Linked DNA regions of Rhizobium sp. N324. The protein of the gene in region 1 interacts with the protein of each later gene in a pairwise test. Links are inferred from orthologs where the notes say so. Each region holds a gene or a part of one and is shown in the gene's direction. Other genes may lie near its edges.

Evidence for each region.
Region 2: the proteins of grpE (region 1) and AMK05_RS04795 interact in binary tests that used the Escherichia coli proteins (3 or more experiments, as listed by UniProt). The link is inferred for Rhizobium sp. N324 from one-to-one orthologs.

The regions. Positions count from the first base shown.
Region 1 is NZ_CP013630.1:408,997-415,998, forward strand. Bases 1,751-4,711 are described here. They hold grpE (nucleotide exchange factor GrpE), read left to right. Parts: upstream 1,751-2,895; coding sequence 2,896-3,528; downstream 3,529-4,711. Other genes in these bases: hrcA (heat-inducible transcriptional repressor HrcA), read left to right, coding at 1,751-2,784; AMK05_RS02010 (nucleoside hydrolase), read right to left, coding at 3,572-4,516. Outside these bases: rdgB (RdgB/HAM1 family non-canonical purine NTP pyrophosphatase), read right to left, coding at 1-426; AMK05_RS01990 (VOC family protein), read right to left, coding at 427-852; rph (ribonuclease PH), read right to left, coding at 849-1,568; more of hrcA, read left to right, coding at 1,696-1,750; AMK05_RS02015 (Hsp20 family protein), read left to right, coding at 4,753-5,178; AMK05_RS02020 (DUF1150 family protein), read left to right, coding at 5,226-5,483; tRNA (guanine(46)-N(7))-methyltransferase TrmB, read right to left, coding at 5,832-6,533; metK (methionine adenosyltransferase), read right to left, coding at 6,542-7,002. UniProt on the Escherichia coli protein: Participates actively in the response to hyperosmotic and heat shock by preventing the aggregation of stress-denatured proteins, in association with DnaK and GrpE. It is the nucleotide exchange factor for DnaK and may function as a thermosensor.
Region 2 is NZ_CP013630.1:1,001,712-1,008,631, reverse strand. Bases 1,173-4,051 are described here. They hold AMK05_RS04795 (Nramp family divalent metal transporter), read left to right. Parts: upstream 1,173-1,881; coding sequence 1,882-3,222; downstream 3,223-4,051. Other genes in these bases: AMK05_RS04790 (tRNA1(Val) (adenine(37)-N6)-methyltransferase), read right to left, coding at 3,324-4,051; AMK05_RS04800 (S49 family peptidase), read right to left, coding at 1,173-1,684. In the rest of the region: AMK05_RS04810 (glycine--tRNA ligase subunit alpha), read right to left, coding at 1-339; AMK05_RS04805 (hypothetical protein), read right to left, coding at 614-805; more of AMK05_RS04800, read right to left, coding at 824-1,172; more of AMK05_RS04790, read right to left, coding at 4,052-4,121; AMK05_RS04785 (putative signal transducing protein), read right to left, coding at 4,128-4,355; AMK05_RS04780 (polyprenyl synthetase family protein), read left to right, coding at 4,464-5,480; AMK05_RS04775 (tetratricopeptide repeat protein), read left to right, coding at 5,615-6,920. UniProt on the Escherichia coli protein: H(+)-stimulated, divalent metal cation uptake system. Involved in manganese and iron uptake. Can also transport cadmium, cobalt, zinc and to a lesser extent nickel and copper. Involved in response to reactive oxygen.

The DNA.
Region 1 (7,002 bases):
CGTGTGGCCGTCCGGCCAGGCAAGGCAGAGCACGCTGACGAAACGCGCGGTACGCTGTTCAGGCTTGGTCGCGCCCGCATCCTGCAGCGCCTTTTCCACCTTCGCCATCGCCATGTCGAAATCGCGCGTGCCGTCCGATGTCTCCGCCCAATTGGCGGTGTAGACGCCGGGATCGCCGTCAAGCGCGTCGACCACCAGTCCGGAATCGTCCGAAAGCGCCGGCATGCCGGCTGTTTTGGCGGAGGCCACCGCCTTGATCGTCGCATTCTCCTCGAAGCTGGTGCCGGTTTCGTCAGGTTCGACGAAATTCAGCTCGGCTGCCGATTTGGCGGTGAAGCCGAGCGGTCCGATCAATTCCTGGATCTCGCGGATCTTGCCGGCATTGTGGCTGGCGACGACGATGGTCTTCGTTTCGAGCTTGCGCATTCAGATATCCTGTTCGATGCCCCAGATTTTAGCCTCCGCGCATTCCAGGCTGTTGCCGGCGGGATCGCGGAAATAGATCGAGCGGCCGCCATTCGGCCAATGCACCTCGGATTCGATCGCCACACGGGCCGCTTTCAGTCGTTCGGCCATCGCATCGATGTTGCGACCGGAGACCCTGAAGCAGGCATGGCCCGCTCCGGTCGTGCCATGCGGCGGCACCTGCAGCGCGTCGGGCGCCGGTGGTTTGACCGTTTCCTCGGGATTGAAGATCAGCAGAACGCCGGGGCCGCAGCGGAAGAAGACATGCCGGTTGGCGGCGCGGGTGATCTTTTCGAGTCCGAGAACGTTCTCGTAGAACGCCTCGGCCTCATCGAGATCGCGCGCATAGAGCGCCGTTTCCAACATGCCTTCCAGCATGGGGTTCATCCCGCAATTGCCTGTTTCTGCAGGGCGACGAGTTCGCCGATGCCGTTCTTGGCAAGACCCATCAGCGAGGTGAATTCCTCTTCGCTAAACGGCGTGCCTTCGGCCGTGCCCTGGATCTCGACGATCCCGCCGGTGCCGGTCATGACGAAGTTGGCGTCGGTCTCGGCCGAGGAATCCTCGAGGTAATCGAGATCGATCACCGGCTGGCTGGCGAAGACGCCACAGGAAATGGCGGCGACATGATCCTTCAGGACCCGGTCGACCTTGATCATGTTGCGGCTTTCCATCCATTTCAGGCAGTCGTAAAGCGCAATCCAGCCGCCGGTGATCGAGGCTGTCCGCGTGCCGCCATCGGCCTGGATGACGTCGCAATCAAGGGTGATCTGGCGTTCGCCGAGCGCCTGCAGATCGACGACGGCGCGCAGCGACCGGCCGATCAGCCGCTGGATCTCCTGCGTGCGGCCGCCCTGCTTGCCGGCCGCCGCCTCACGCTTCATGCGCTCGCCGGTCGCCCGCGGCAGCATGCCGTATTCGGCCGTGACCCAGCCCTTGCCGGTATTGCGCAGCCATGGCGGCGTCTTTTCTTCGAGGCTGGCCGTGCAGAGCACATGCGTATCGCCGAATTTCACCAGGCAGGAGCCTTCCGCATGCTTGGAAAAATTGCGCTCGAATGAGACCTTGCGCATCTGGTCGATTTTTCTGCCTGAAGGCCGCATTCTTATCTCCTGGGGTTTGTTGACCGCTTCTACGATTGGCGGCGCCCATTTGCAAATTCCCTTTTGCCACGGCTGCGAGTTTGACTTACTTTTCGGGAAGTATCATCAGCGCGGGTTCGTAAGCTTCATGGGCATCAGGTCGACATCGGTTTCGGATGCCGTTGCTGCGCTGGACGAGCGCTCCAGGGAGATTTTTCGCCGCATCGTCGAAGGCTATCTGGAGAGTGGCGAGCCGCTCGGTTCGCGCAACCTGTCCCGCCTGCTGCCGATGTCGCTGTCGCCGGCCTCGGTGCGCAACGTCATGAGCGATCTCGAAGATCTCGGCCTCATCTATTCGCCGCATATCAGCGCCGGCCGGCTGCCGACCCAGATCGGCCTGCGCTTCTTCGTCGATGCCTTCATGCAGGTCGGCGATCTCTCCGCCGAGGACCGCGCCAGCATCGACCGTCAGGTGCGGGCCGAAAGCGGCGGCAATCCGGTGGAATCGATGATGAACGAGGCGAGCCGCATGCTGTCGGGCATTTCGCGCGGCGCCGGCCTGGTCATCACCTCGAAAAGCGATCCGGTGCTCAAACATGTCGAGTTCATCCGGCTGGAGCCGACAAAGGCGCTGGCCGTGCTCGTCGGCGATCACGATCAGGTGGAAAACCGCATCATTGAGCTGCCGGCGGGCGTCACCTCCTCGCAGCTGGCCGAGGCGGCGAATTTTCTCAACGCCCACATGTCCGGCCAGACCCTGCCGGAGCTGCGCAAACAATTGAGCCAGCTGAAGGATAACGTCCGTCACGAGCTCGACGCCCTGTCGCGTGATCTCGTCGAGCGCGGCATCGCCGTCTGGGCCGGCAGCCCTGATGAGGGCAAGCCGGCGCAGCTGATCATCCGCGGCCGCGCCAACCTGCTTGAAGGCCTTGCCGGCGCCGAGGATCTCGACCGGCTGCGGCTGCTGTTCGACGATCTCGAAAAGAAGGACAGCCTGATCGAGATCCTCAATCTGGCCGAAACCGGCTCGGGCGTGCGCATTTTCATCGGCTCGGAAAACAAGCTCTTCTCGCTGTCCGGCTCGTCGCTGATCGTCGCGCCCTATCGTGACGATGACGATCGGATCGTCGGCGCCGTCGGCGTCATCGGCCCGACGCGGCTCAATTATTCCCGCATCGTGCCGATGGTTGATTACACGGCCCAGCTCGTCTCCCGGCTTTCGCGCAATCCGCTTTGACGCCACTTTGAGGAAGACCGCGGAATTTTCGCTTCTTTGTCACGCAGACTTGATTTTTTCCGGTCAAACCTCGATATCGGGCGCATCTGAAGACACCCACCGGAGACCGTCATGACCGATGACACGACGAAAAACGGACCTGACGCAACTGCGGCCGATGCCGCAGCCGACGCTGCCGCCTACGTCGAGAACGATATCGCGCAGGAAGAGGCCCCCCAGCCTGATGCACTCGAGCTTCTGAAAGCCGAAAACGGCGAGCTGCGCGATCGCTATCTGCGCCTTGCCGCCGAAATGGACAATCTGCGCCGCCGCACCGAGCGTGAGGTCAAGGACGCCAAGTCCTATTCCGTCGCCGGTTTCGCGCGTGACATGCTGGCCGTCTCGGACAATCTGCGCCGGGCGCTGGATGCCATCCCGCCGGAGGTCAAGGACGCGGCCGATGCCGGCCTGACCACCCTGATCGAGGGCGTGGAGATGACTGAGCGTGCCATGCTCTCGGCGCTCGAGCGCCACGGCGTTCGCAAGCTGGAGCCGGTCGGCCAGAAGTTCGACCCGAATTTCCATCAGGCGATGTTCGAGGTGCCGAACCCCGAGGTGCCGAACAACACCGTCGTCCAGGTCGTGCAGGCAGGCTTTTCCATCGGCGAGCGCGTGTTGCGCCCGGCCATGGTCGGCGTCGCCAAGGGCGGCCCGAAGGCGGCCGAAGCCGAAAGCAATTCCGTCTTCGACGAGAAGGACGCCTGAAGTTGTTTTCCTTCTCTTGTGTGAGAGAAGGAAAACCAAAAGATCAGATGCGGGCGACGCGTTCGATCAGAAGATCGAAGAAACCGTCCGCATCGACATGACGCATCACCTTCGCATTGCGCTTTCGATCCGTCACATGCCACCAGTCGACCACCGTCATGCCGATGGTGAGTTCGGATTGGACCTCGATCGCGACATTGCAGTCCCGGCCCTGGAAAAGCTCCGGCTTCAAGAGGTAAGCGATCACGGTCGGGTCATGCAGCGGCCCGCCGTCGGAGCCGTATTTCTCGATATCGAAGCGCTCGAAGAATTCCAGCATCTCGACCATCGCCTTTGCCGGCGCCGTGCCGATCTCGGCCATGCGCTTCACCCGGTCCTTGCGGGTCAGCAATTGGTGCGTCACGTCGAGCGGCATCATCACGATCGGCACGCCTGAGCGGAAGACGATATCGGCGGCCTCGGGGTCGACATAGATATTGAATTCGGCCGCCGGCGTGATGTTGCCGCCCTCGAAGAAGCCGCCGCCCATCATCACCAGTTCGCGGATGCGCGGGGCGATGTCGGGCGCCTTCTGCAAGGCCAAGCCGATATTGGTGAGAGGCCCGAGCGTGCAGAGCGTCACGGTGCCTTCGCCCTCACGCCGCAGCGCCTCGATGATGAAGTCGACGGCATGGCCGGGCTGCAGCGCCATCGTCGGCTCGCTGAGTTCAGGACCGTCGAGGCCGGTCTTGCCGTGCACATGTTCGGCGGTCACCAGCTTGCGGGCGATCGGCGCGTCGGCGCCGGCAAAAACCTTGGTCTCCGTCCGGCCGCAGAGTTCGCAGACGATGCGCGCATTGCGGCTGGTCAGCGCCAACGGCACATTGCCGGCGACGGTGGTGATCCCCAGCACATCGAGCTCGTCGGGGCTGCCGAAGGCCAGCATGATGGCGGCCGCGTCGTCCTGACCGGGATCCGTGTCGATGATGATCTTTCTTGCGCCTGCCATCCAATGCACCGTTTTCTTCATTTCTCGTCGCAAATCGGCACATTGCGCGCCGGCACGTGTTGATGCGAGGCAGCAGGCGCTTTGTCAAGCAGCCCCGGCCGTCACCTTGAAATTGCGGGTGGCGCCGAGACGTCGCCTGCGTCTTGCAGCGCCGGGGTGCTGTCCCCATATTAGCGGCATCCGGATGCTGCCCTTAAGGTCCGGGATGGTCGCTTGCATCAAGGACTTGAAAAGAGATGAGCCGCATTACCCCTTTTGCCAGCCCGTTGCTTCTGGGCTTCGATGCCATGGAAAAGACGCTGGAGCGCATTTCCAAGGCAAGCGACGGATATCCGCCCTACAATATCGAACGCATCGGCGCCGACAGCGGCGCGCCGGAACGTCTGCGCATCACGCTCGCTGTCGCCGGCTTCGCCGAGGAGGAACTGGATGTTTCCATCGAGGAGAACCAGCTTCTGATTCGCGGCCGTCAGGTCGAGCAGGGGGAACGGGACTATCTCTATCGCGGCATCGCCGCCCGTCAGTTCCAGCGCACCTTTGTTCTTGCCGACGGCATGCAGGTGCTCGGCGCCGGTCTGAAGAACGGTCTGCTCTCCGTCGATCTAATTCGCCCGGAGCCGGCGCGCATGGTCAAGAAAATTAACATTTCGGTCTCACAGTAGCACAACGGTTTGTCGAACCGTTGGTCCCTTCTTCCGGAGGAACAGGAATGTTGATGAAAGAAGCCACGTCTCACTTGACCAAATCCGAGCTTGCCCACATCGGCAGCGGCGAGGTCGCCTATATCAGAAAAATGCGCACCGAAGAGGTCGCCAAATGCTTCCCCGAGGCGCCGGATATCGATCCGAACGTCGATCTCTGGGCACTGTTCGGCGCCGACGGAACACCGATTCTTCTGACGGACAACCGCTCCAGCACCTTCTTCAAGGCTGCCGAAGACGAACTTAAGACGGTCAGCCTGCACTGACCGTCAAGATAGTGCCTGGCGCGTTGTGCCGCTCTTGCGGTGCACTATCGCTTATTCGATTTCGCTGCGGAGGCTGCGTGAGGATAGGCTAATCGTCGTTCGTGCTGTGCCGTGTGGCCCCCTCATCCAACCCTTCGGGCCACCTTCTCCCCGCTGGGGAGAAGAGGAGGCAAGGCGCGCAGACACTGCCCAACCGAACTCTCCGCTTAAAGGCGCTCCGTCCAATTGGGGCGATAGCGAAGCGGCAATCTCCCTCTTCTCCCCAGCGGGGAGAAGGTGGCCCGCAGGGTCGGATGAGGGGGCCACACGGCACGCCCGTCACTATTGCCCTTTAGCCGCCGTTGAAACTCAGATCTTCCTGAACGTCAGATAGGCCGAAGACCGGCCCTCGCGTCGGGCCTTGGCCTCGTAGCGTGTGCTCGGCCAGCCCTCATAAGGCGTCAGCCAATCCGAGGCATTGTCGGCCATCCAGTCGAAGCCGCCATGGTCGCGGCATTTGAGCAGCGTCCAGTTGACATAGGTATCGATGTCGGAGGCGAAGCAGAACAGGCCGCCGGGCTTCAGCACGCGATGAAAGCGGTCGAGATTGGTCTTCGAGACGAAGCGCCGTTTCCAGTGCTTCCGCTTCGGCCAGGGGTCGGGATAGAGCAGGTCGATCTGGTCGAGCGAGGCGTCCGGCAGCCAGTCGAGCAATTGGGTCGCGTCGTCATTATAGACGCGGATATTGCGCGCGCCCGTCTCGCCGACGCGCGACAGCAGCTTCTGCATGGAATTGACGAAGGGTTCGACGCCGATAAAGCCGGTGGACGGTCTTTCCAGGGCGCGGTGGATCAGGTGTTCGCCGCCGCCGAAACCGATTTCCAGCCGCAATCTTTCGACCGGAGCCGCAAAAAGGGATGTCAGCGGCTCCAGCGGAGCCGCTGAGAGATCGATAAGGAATGCCGGCAGCAGACTGTTCAGCGTCTCGGCCTGATGTTCACGCAGGGCCTTGCCCTTGCGGCGACCGAAAAAGGCTTCGGTCGCCCGGCCGCGGCGTTCCATATCCGTCATGCTTTATCTCAGGCCTTCAGGCTTTCCTTGAGCGCCTTCACCAGATCGGTGCGCTCCCAGGAGAACGAGCCGTCACGGCCGGCCTTTCGGCCAAAATGGCCGTAGGCGGAGGTCTTGGCGTAGATCGGCTTGTTGAGGTCGAGATGGCGGCGGATGCCCGACGGAGACAGGTCCATGTTCTTGCGGATCGCCGCTTCGACCTGATCTTCGCTGATCTTGCCGGTGCCATGCAAGTCGACATAGATCGACAGCGGCTGGGCGACGCCGATGGCGTAGGAGATCTGGATCGTGCAGCGGTCGGCAAGGCCGGCGGCAACAACGTTTTTCGCCAGATAACGGGCGGCATAGGCGGCCGAACGGTCGACCTTCGTCGTGTCCTTGCCGGAGAATGCACCGCCGCCATGCGGGGCAGCGCCGCCATATGTGTCGACGATGATCTTGCGGCCGGTGAGGCCGGCATCACCGTCCG
Region 2 (6,920 bases), 590 kb from region 1 along the record:
GTCGAGGCCGATTGCCGCGAGCGAGCCGAGATAAAGCTCCTGCAGGTTCGGCGGGTTCGGCTTCAGGATGACCTGGTACTGATAATAATGCTGCAGCCGGTTCGGGTTTTCGCCATAGCGGCCGTCGGACGGGCGCCGCGACGGCTGCACATAGGCGGCCTTCCACGGCTTCGGCCCGAGGGCGCGCAGCGTGGTGGCCGGGTGGAAGGTGCCGGCACCGACCTCCATGTCGTAGGGCTGCAGCACCGCGCAACCCTTGTCCGCCCAGTAACTATGCAGGGTCAGGATCAGCGCCTGGAACGAGCGCTTCGGGTTCATATGGTCTGGGATGGCTGACATGAAACGGCACCGATTGCATGGGGATTATCGGCGCGACAGGTGCCATGGAGGGCGGCGGGGGTCAAGGGTTTTGCGGCGATCGCAAGATCTAAGACCCCTCCCCAACCCCTCCCCACAAGGGGGAGGGACTAACCCGGAGCGCCCCCCTCGCTCCTCCCGAAACGTCGAATATCTGAAACGCGGGTGCGGCAAGTTAAGCCCCTCCCCTTGTGGGGAGGGGTTGGGGAGGGGTCTGGGATGCGGATGGGGCAGAGCCGTGGCCACGCCCTTAATTTTATTCGTCATCCCGCTTCAACCGGTATTCCCCGGTCACGGGATCCTTGACCAGCGTACCGATCGCGCCGGTCTGGCGTTCCTTTTCGGCGCGGCGGGATTTTTCGGCGAGCTTGCGGGCATCGGAGACGAAGCGGCGGTAGAGCCACCAGGCCGAGAAGACCAGCACCAGGATGGTGATAAGCTGCGCCATGTCCCTCTTCCGCCTTCCTCAAAGCCCGAAACGGCTCCACAATGCTCTTTCTTCGGCCGCTTCGACAAGCCCTGTCGCAAGGCCGGATGCCGCCGCTTCGAACGAAACCGGCGACACACCCGGAATTCGGCGGCCGAACAGGCCGCGGCCGGCGGTGACGAGCTCCAGCCTGGTCTTCTGGCCATAGCGCCGCTTCAACTCCTGGCGCATGTCGCCGAGACCGTCGACGAGGCCGAGTTCGAGGCCGCGGGTGCCGCTCCAGAACAGGCCCGAGAAGACCGCGGCATCGTCCCTCAGCTTGCCGGCGCGGCGCTCGCGCACCATCGAGATGAAGACCTGATGGATTTCGAGCTGCAGGCTCTTCAGATATTCGATGTCCTTTTCCTTTTCCGGCTGGAACGGATCGAGGATCACCTTGTTTTCGCCGGCGGTATAGACGCGGCGCTCGACACCGATCTTCTTCAGGAGTTCGGGAAAACCGAAACCGCCGGAGACGACGCCGATCGAGCCGACGATCGAGGTGGCGTCGGCAATGATCTCGTCGCCGGCGAGCGCAATCATATAACCGCCGGAGGCAGCCACATCCTCGACGAAGACCAGCACTTTCTTCTGCTTCTCGCGGGCGAGCTCGCGAATGCGGGTGAAGATCAGCCGGGACTGGACGGGCGAGCCGCCCGGTGAATTGATCGAGATGGCGACGGCCGGCGCATCCTTCATGGCGAAGGCCTTTTCCAGAACCGGGGCGACATTGGCGAGATTGAGGGCCGGCCGAAACGGGCCGCCGCCGCTGACGATCGCCCCTTGCAGCCGGACGACCGGAATGGTGATGCCGTCCTTGCGGAACCGTTTCGGCAGCAGCTTTCTCAACAATCCGGCCATTTCAATCCTTCGCTTCGGGTCTTCCCGATCGTCAATCCGCGATCGGCATCCATGTATGCGCTGGAACGACAAACGCAATGGCCGCGTTCTCGAAAACATTAGGCCTTAAAACATCGGATGGATTTTGTTATTGCGAATGACTTGCATTATCATTCTAATCCGGCATAGTGCAGTTGAGATAAACAGGTGGAAATCGCATGGACGCCCTGAACCCGAATGCCACAAGCGGCTGGCGGCACGAACGCGGCGAGGCGTCGCTATCGGACGTCTACCGCACCGTCGGAACCGGACGTCACAGCTCCAGATGGCGGCGGGCGGCTGCGTTTGCCGGGCCGGGCTATATGGTCGCCGTCGGCTATATGGACCCCGGCAATTGGGCGACCTCGCTCGCCGGCGGCTCGAAATTCGGCTATGCGCTGCTCACCGTGGCGCTGCTTTCCAACCTGATGGCAATCGTGCTGCAATCCCTCTGCGCCCGGCTGGCGATCGCCTCGGGCCGCGACCTCGCGCAGGCCTGCCGCGACGCCTTTCCGAAATGGGTTTCGGTGCCGCTCTGGGCCTTTGCCGAAATCGCCATCATCGCCACCGATATCGCCGAGGTGATCGGAACGGCGATCGGCCTCAACCTCTTGATGGGCATCCCGCTCGAACTCGGTGTGTTGATCACCGCGCTCGATGTCTTCGTCATTCTCTTCCTGCAGAAGCTCGGCTTCCGCTGGGTCGAGGCCTTCATTATCGCGCTGCTCGGCGTCATCGCCGTCTGCTTCGGCGTGCAGATCCTGCTTGCCGACCCGCAATGGGGCGCCGTCGTCACCGGCTTCTTCCCGACGACCGAGATCGTCACCAATCCGGAGATGCTCTATCTGGCGCTCGGCATTCTCGGCGCGACCGTCATGCCGCACAATCTCTACCTTCACTCCGGCATCGTCCAGACGCGGGCCTATGGCCACACCGTTCCCGAAAAGAAGGAGGCGCTGACCTATGCGACGATCGACTCGACGGTGGCACTCTGCTTCGCGCTGCTGATCAACGCCTCGATCCTGATCCTGGCGGCAGCCGCCTTCAATGCGCACGGGAAGACCGATGTCGTCGAACTCGGCGACGCCTATTCGCTGCTGTCGCCGCTGCTCGGTCTCGCCATCGCGCCGACGCTGTTCGGCATCGCGCTTCTCTGCTGCGGCCTCAACTCGACGGTGACGGCGACGCTGGCCGGCCAGATCGTCATGGAAGGCTTCCTGAAGATCCGGCTGAAGCCGTGGATGCGCCGACTGATCACCCGCGCCATCGCCATCGTGCCGGCGGCGATCGTCACCATCTGGTATGGCGACAAGGGCACGGCCGAGCTTTTGATCCTCACCCAGGTGGTGCTCAGCCTGCAGCTTTCCTTCGCCGTCTTCCCGCTTGTGATGTTCACCGCCAGCAAGGCCAAGATGGGCGAACTCGTGGCACCCCGCTGGCTGAGCGGCATCGCCTATCTGATCGCGGTCGTCATTGCCGGGCTGAACGTCAAGCTGCTCTTCGACTTCGTCACCGGCTAGAACAGGATGATTTTAGGCCCGGCGGCCTAAAATCTGAATCCTGTTCTCAATTAAAGAGTTAGAGCATGATGTCGTCCGAAAACCGCTCACACTTTTCGGCATCATGCTCTAGCTGCTGACAATCGAAGCCTGGCATAGGCCGCCCGGCCATTGTTGAAATCATCGACGAGAGGGGAGAACTTGTGGCTGCCCTCTTCATGCATGATGAGGGCCGCGCGTATCGACAGCCGCGCCCGCGAGCCCTTGATACCCGTCACCAGGATACGCACGGCGCTTTCACCGGGGCGCGGATGGATGGCGGTGATTTCGATGCCGCCGAAGCGCCGGCCGCAGGCAATAACGATCTCGGCGATCGATTCGGGTCTGGCGATCAGCGACAATTGCCCGCCGGGGATCATGATCGCGCCCGCCGTGCGGATCCAGCTTTCAAACAGACCGTCAGTCATCGCATGGGCCTCGGCCTTCAGCGCATCGGGCGTGCGCCGGTCGCCGGCGTCGTTGAAGGGCGGGTTCATGATGACGTGGTGGAAACTCTCATCGATGAGGCCGGCATCGTTGCGTGCCTTGGCGGTCAGCGTCACATCGGCCTCGACGACACTGAGGCGGGCGGCAAGATGGGCATTTTCCGGCAGGAGAATGCTGCGGCGGGCATAATCGGCCATTTCGGCCGACCGCTCGAACAGCACCACCTCAGCATCGGCAAGCCGCGAGGCGACGGCCAGACCGGCCGCACCGGCACCGGCGCCGAGATCGGCGACCCTGACGGCGCGATCATCGGCGACGAGAGCGGCCAGCAGCATCGCATCCATGCCGGCGCGATGGCCCCTGCCCTTCGGCTGCACCAGGTGGAAGGCGCCGCGATGAAAGGCATCGATGGTTTGGCCAGGCTCGCCGGTCATCCCCGCTCACGTCCTGTCGCGCAATTCGCCGCCGAGTCCGGCGTCGATCAGGATGCGGCGGGCCTGATCGGCCATCTCCTCATCCACCAGCAGGCGGCGCGGCAGCATGCCGAGCGAACCTTCCAGCACGCTCATGCCCTGATCGGCGATGAAGCAGTGAATTCCGGCATCCTTCATCAAGCTCTCGGCAAAGGACAGCAGAACGGGGTCGTTGGCGCGGATAAGTTCATGCATTTGCCGTCGTTTTCCTTCCAATTTCGCCCTGCGCGACAATTCACCCCTTGCCGCGTCCATCGCCCCTTTCTATTGTCAGATGCAAAGAATGAACAGGAGTCCGGGTCGTTGGGCGTGGTCATACCGCTTGAAGAAAGCAAAAACAAACTGGCATCCATCAAGCCATTGGTCGATCTCACCAGGGCGGATATGGAGCGGGTGAACCAGCTCATTCTGTCCAAGGCCGGCTCCGACGTGCAGATGATCCCCGAAGTGGCGAACCATCTGATCTCCTCAGGCGGCAAACGGCTGCGGCCGATGCTGACGCTGGCGGCCGCCTCGCTGTTCGACTATCGCGGCGAAAACCACATCAAGCTCGCCACCTCGGTCGAGTTCATGCACACCGCAACGCTGCTGCATGACGACGTCGTCGACGAAAGCGACCTGCGCCGCGGCAAATCGACGGCGCGGATGATCTGGGGCAACCAGGCAAGCGTGCTGGTCGGCGACTTCCTGCTCGGACAGGCTTTCCGCATGATGGTCGATGTCGGCTCGCTCGATGCGCTCGACGTCCTGTCTTCCGCCGCCTGCATCATCGCCGAAGGCGAAGTGCTGCAGCTTTCCGTCGCCAAGAACATGGAGACGACCGAGGACGATTATCTCTCCGTCATCCGCGCCAAGACGGCGGCACTGTTTGCCGCCGCCGCGGAAGTCGGGCCGATCGTCGCCGAAGCCGGCAAATCCGGCCGCAACGCGCTGAAATCCTACGGCATGAATCTGGGGCTCGCCTTCCAGCTGGTCGACGACGCGCTCGACTACGGCGGCAAGGCCGCCGATCTCGGCAAGAATGTCGGCGACGATTTCCGCGAAGGCAAGATCACCCTGCCCGTCATCCTCGCCTATCGCCGCGGTACCGAGGACGAGCGCGCCTTCTGGCGCGATGCGATCGAAGCCGGCAACAGCACCGACGCCAACCTCGAAAAAGCGCTGGGGCTGATCACCAAATACGGCACGCTTGCCGACACGATCGGCCGGGCGATCCATTACGGCACGATCGCAAGGGACGCGCTTGCGCCTCTTCCCGATACGGTATGGAAATCCTCCCTGATGGAAGTGATCGACTTCTGTATCGAGCGCGTCAATTGATCAAACGTCCTTGATCGCAGTCTGAATTTCTTGCGGCGGCGCTTCAAAAAAGCCATCCTGTTGTGAATCAGTGAGCACAACTGATTTTTGCGACCGGCACCATTGTCGGGACGCTGTCGAAGAAAGGTTTCCTAATGCGGCAGAGATTTGCCATCCGTCTTCTTACGAGCGCAGCGCTTGCCGCTGTCCTTTCGCTCAGCGGTGTCGGCGGCGTGAATGCCGAGGATGCGGCCAAGCCGGGCGATGCGGAGAAGACCGATAGCTTCAATGCCGATAGCGTTACCACCTTCTCCGGCGCCTTCCTTGCGGCGCGCACCGCCGATGTCGATCACGACTATGAAACGGCGATCGAACTCTATGAGAAGGCGCTGCAGATCGAGCCCGGCAATCCCGAGATCCGCCAGCGGCTGATGATCTCGCTGCTGCTCAACGGCGACATCAAGGAAGGTGTCAAATATGCCAACGACCTGAAGGGCGATCCTTCCGTCGAGCGCATCACCACGATCGTGCGCGGAATGGATGCCATGCGCCGCGACGACTACAAGAGCGCCGAGGCCATCCTGAAATATAAGGGGCCGAACGATCTCGACCGGATGATGAACGACCTGCTGCTCGCCTGGGCCCGGGTCGGCGCCGGCCGCGGCAAGGAGGCGCTTGCCATGGTCGAGAAGATGAAGGGGCCGGACTGGGTCCGCATCTTCCAGAATTACAATGCCGGCGCCATCGCCATCGCCACCGGCGACGTGAAATCCGCCCGAAAGCATCTGAACGATGCCGTGCTCGACAAGGAAGGCGGGGCGACGGCGCCCGACACCTTCATGCGCGCGGTGATGGCGCTTGCCCGCCTCGAAGCGGCACAAGGCAACAAGCAGAAGGCGCTCGACGCCGTTTCCGTCGGCGACAATCTGCTGCCGAACTATGCGCCGCTGAACGCGCTGCGCGACAGTATCGAAAAGGATGAGAAACAGGAGCAGCAGGTCAAGACGGCCGAAGAAGGCGCTGCCGGCGTGCTGTTTTCGGTCGGCGGCGCGCTGAACCGCGACGGCGCCGAGGACATCGTTTCGCTTTACCTGCAGACCGCCAATGCGCTCGACCCGAACAGCGCCGATACGCTGGTGCTGCTCGGCGGCATCGCCGAGAAGCAGAACCAGATGGACCGCGCCATCGCGCTCTACAAGAAGGTGCCGGAGAATTCGCCGATGCGGCGCATCTCCGAGCTGCAGCTCGGCCTCGCCCTTGCCCAGGGCGGCAAGGTGGACGAGGCACGCAAACACCTGCAGGCGCTGATCGCCTCCGACCCGAAGGATATCCGCAGCTACCTCGCCTATGGCAGCGTGCTCTCCGACGCCAAGGACTACGAGGCGATGGCTGCCAATTACGACAAGGCGGTCGAAGCGATCGGTCCCATTGCCGGCCGTGCCAACTGGAGCGTCTTCTTCC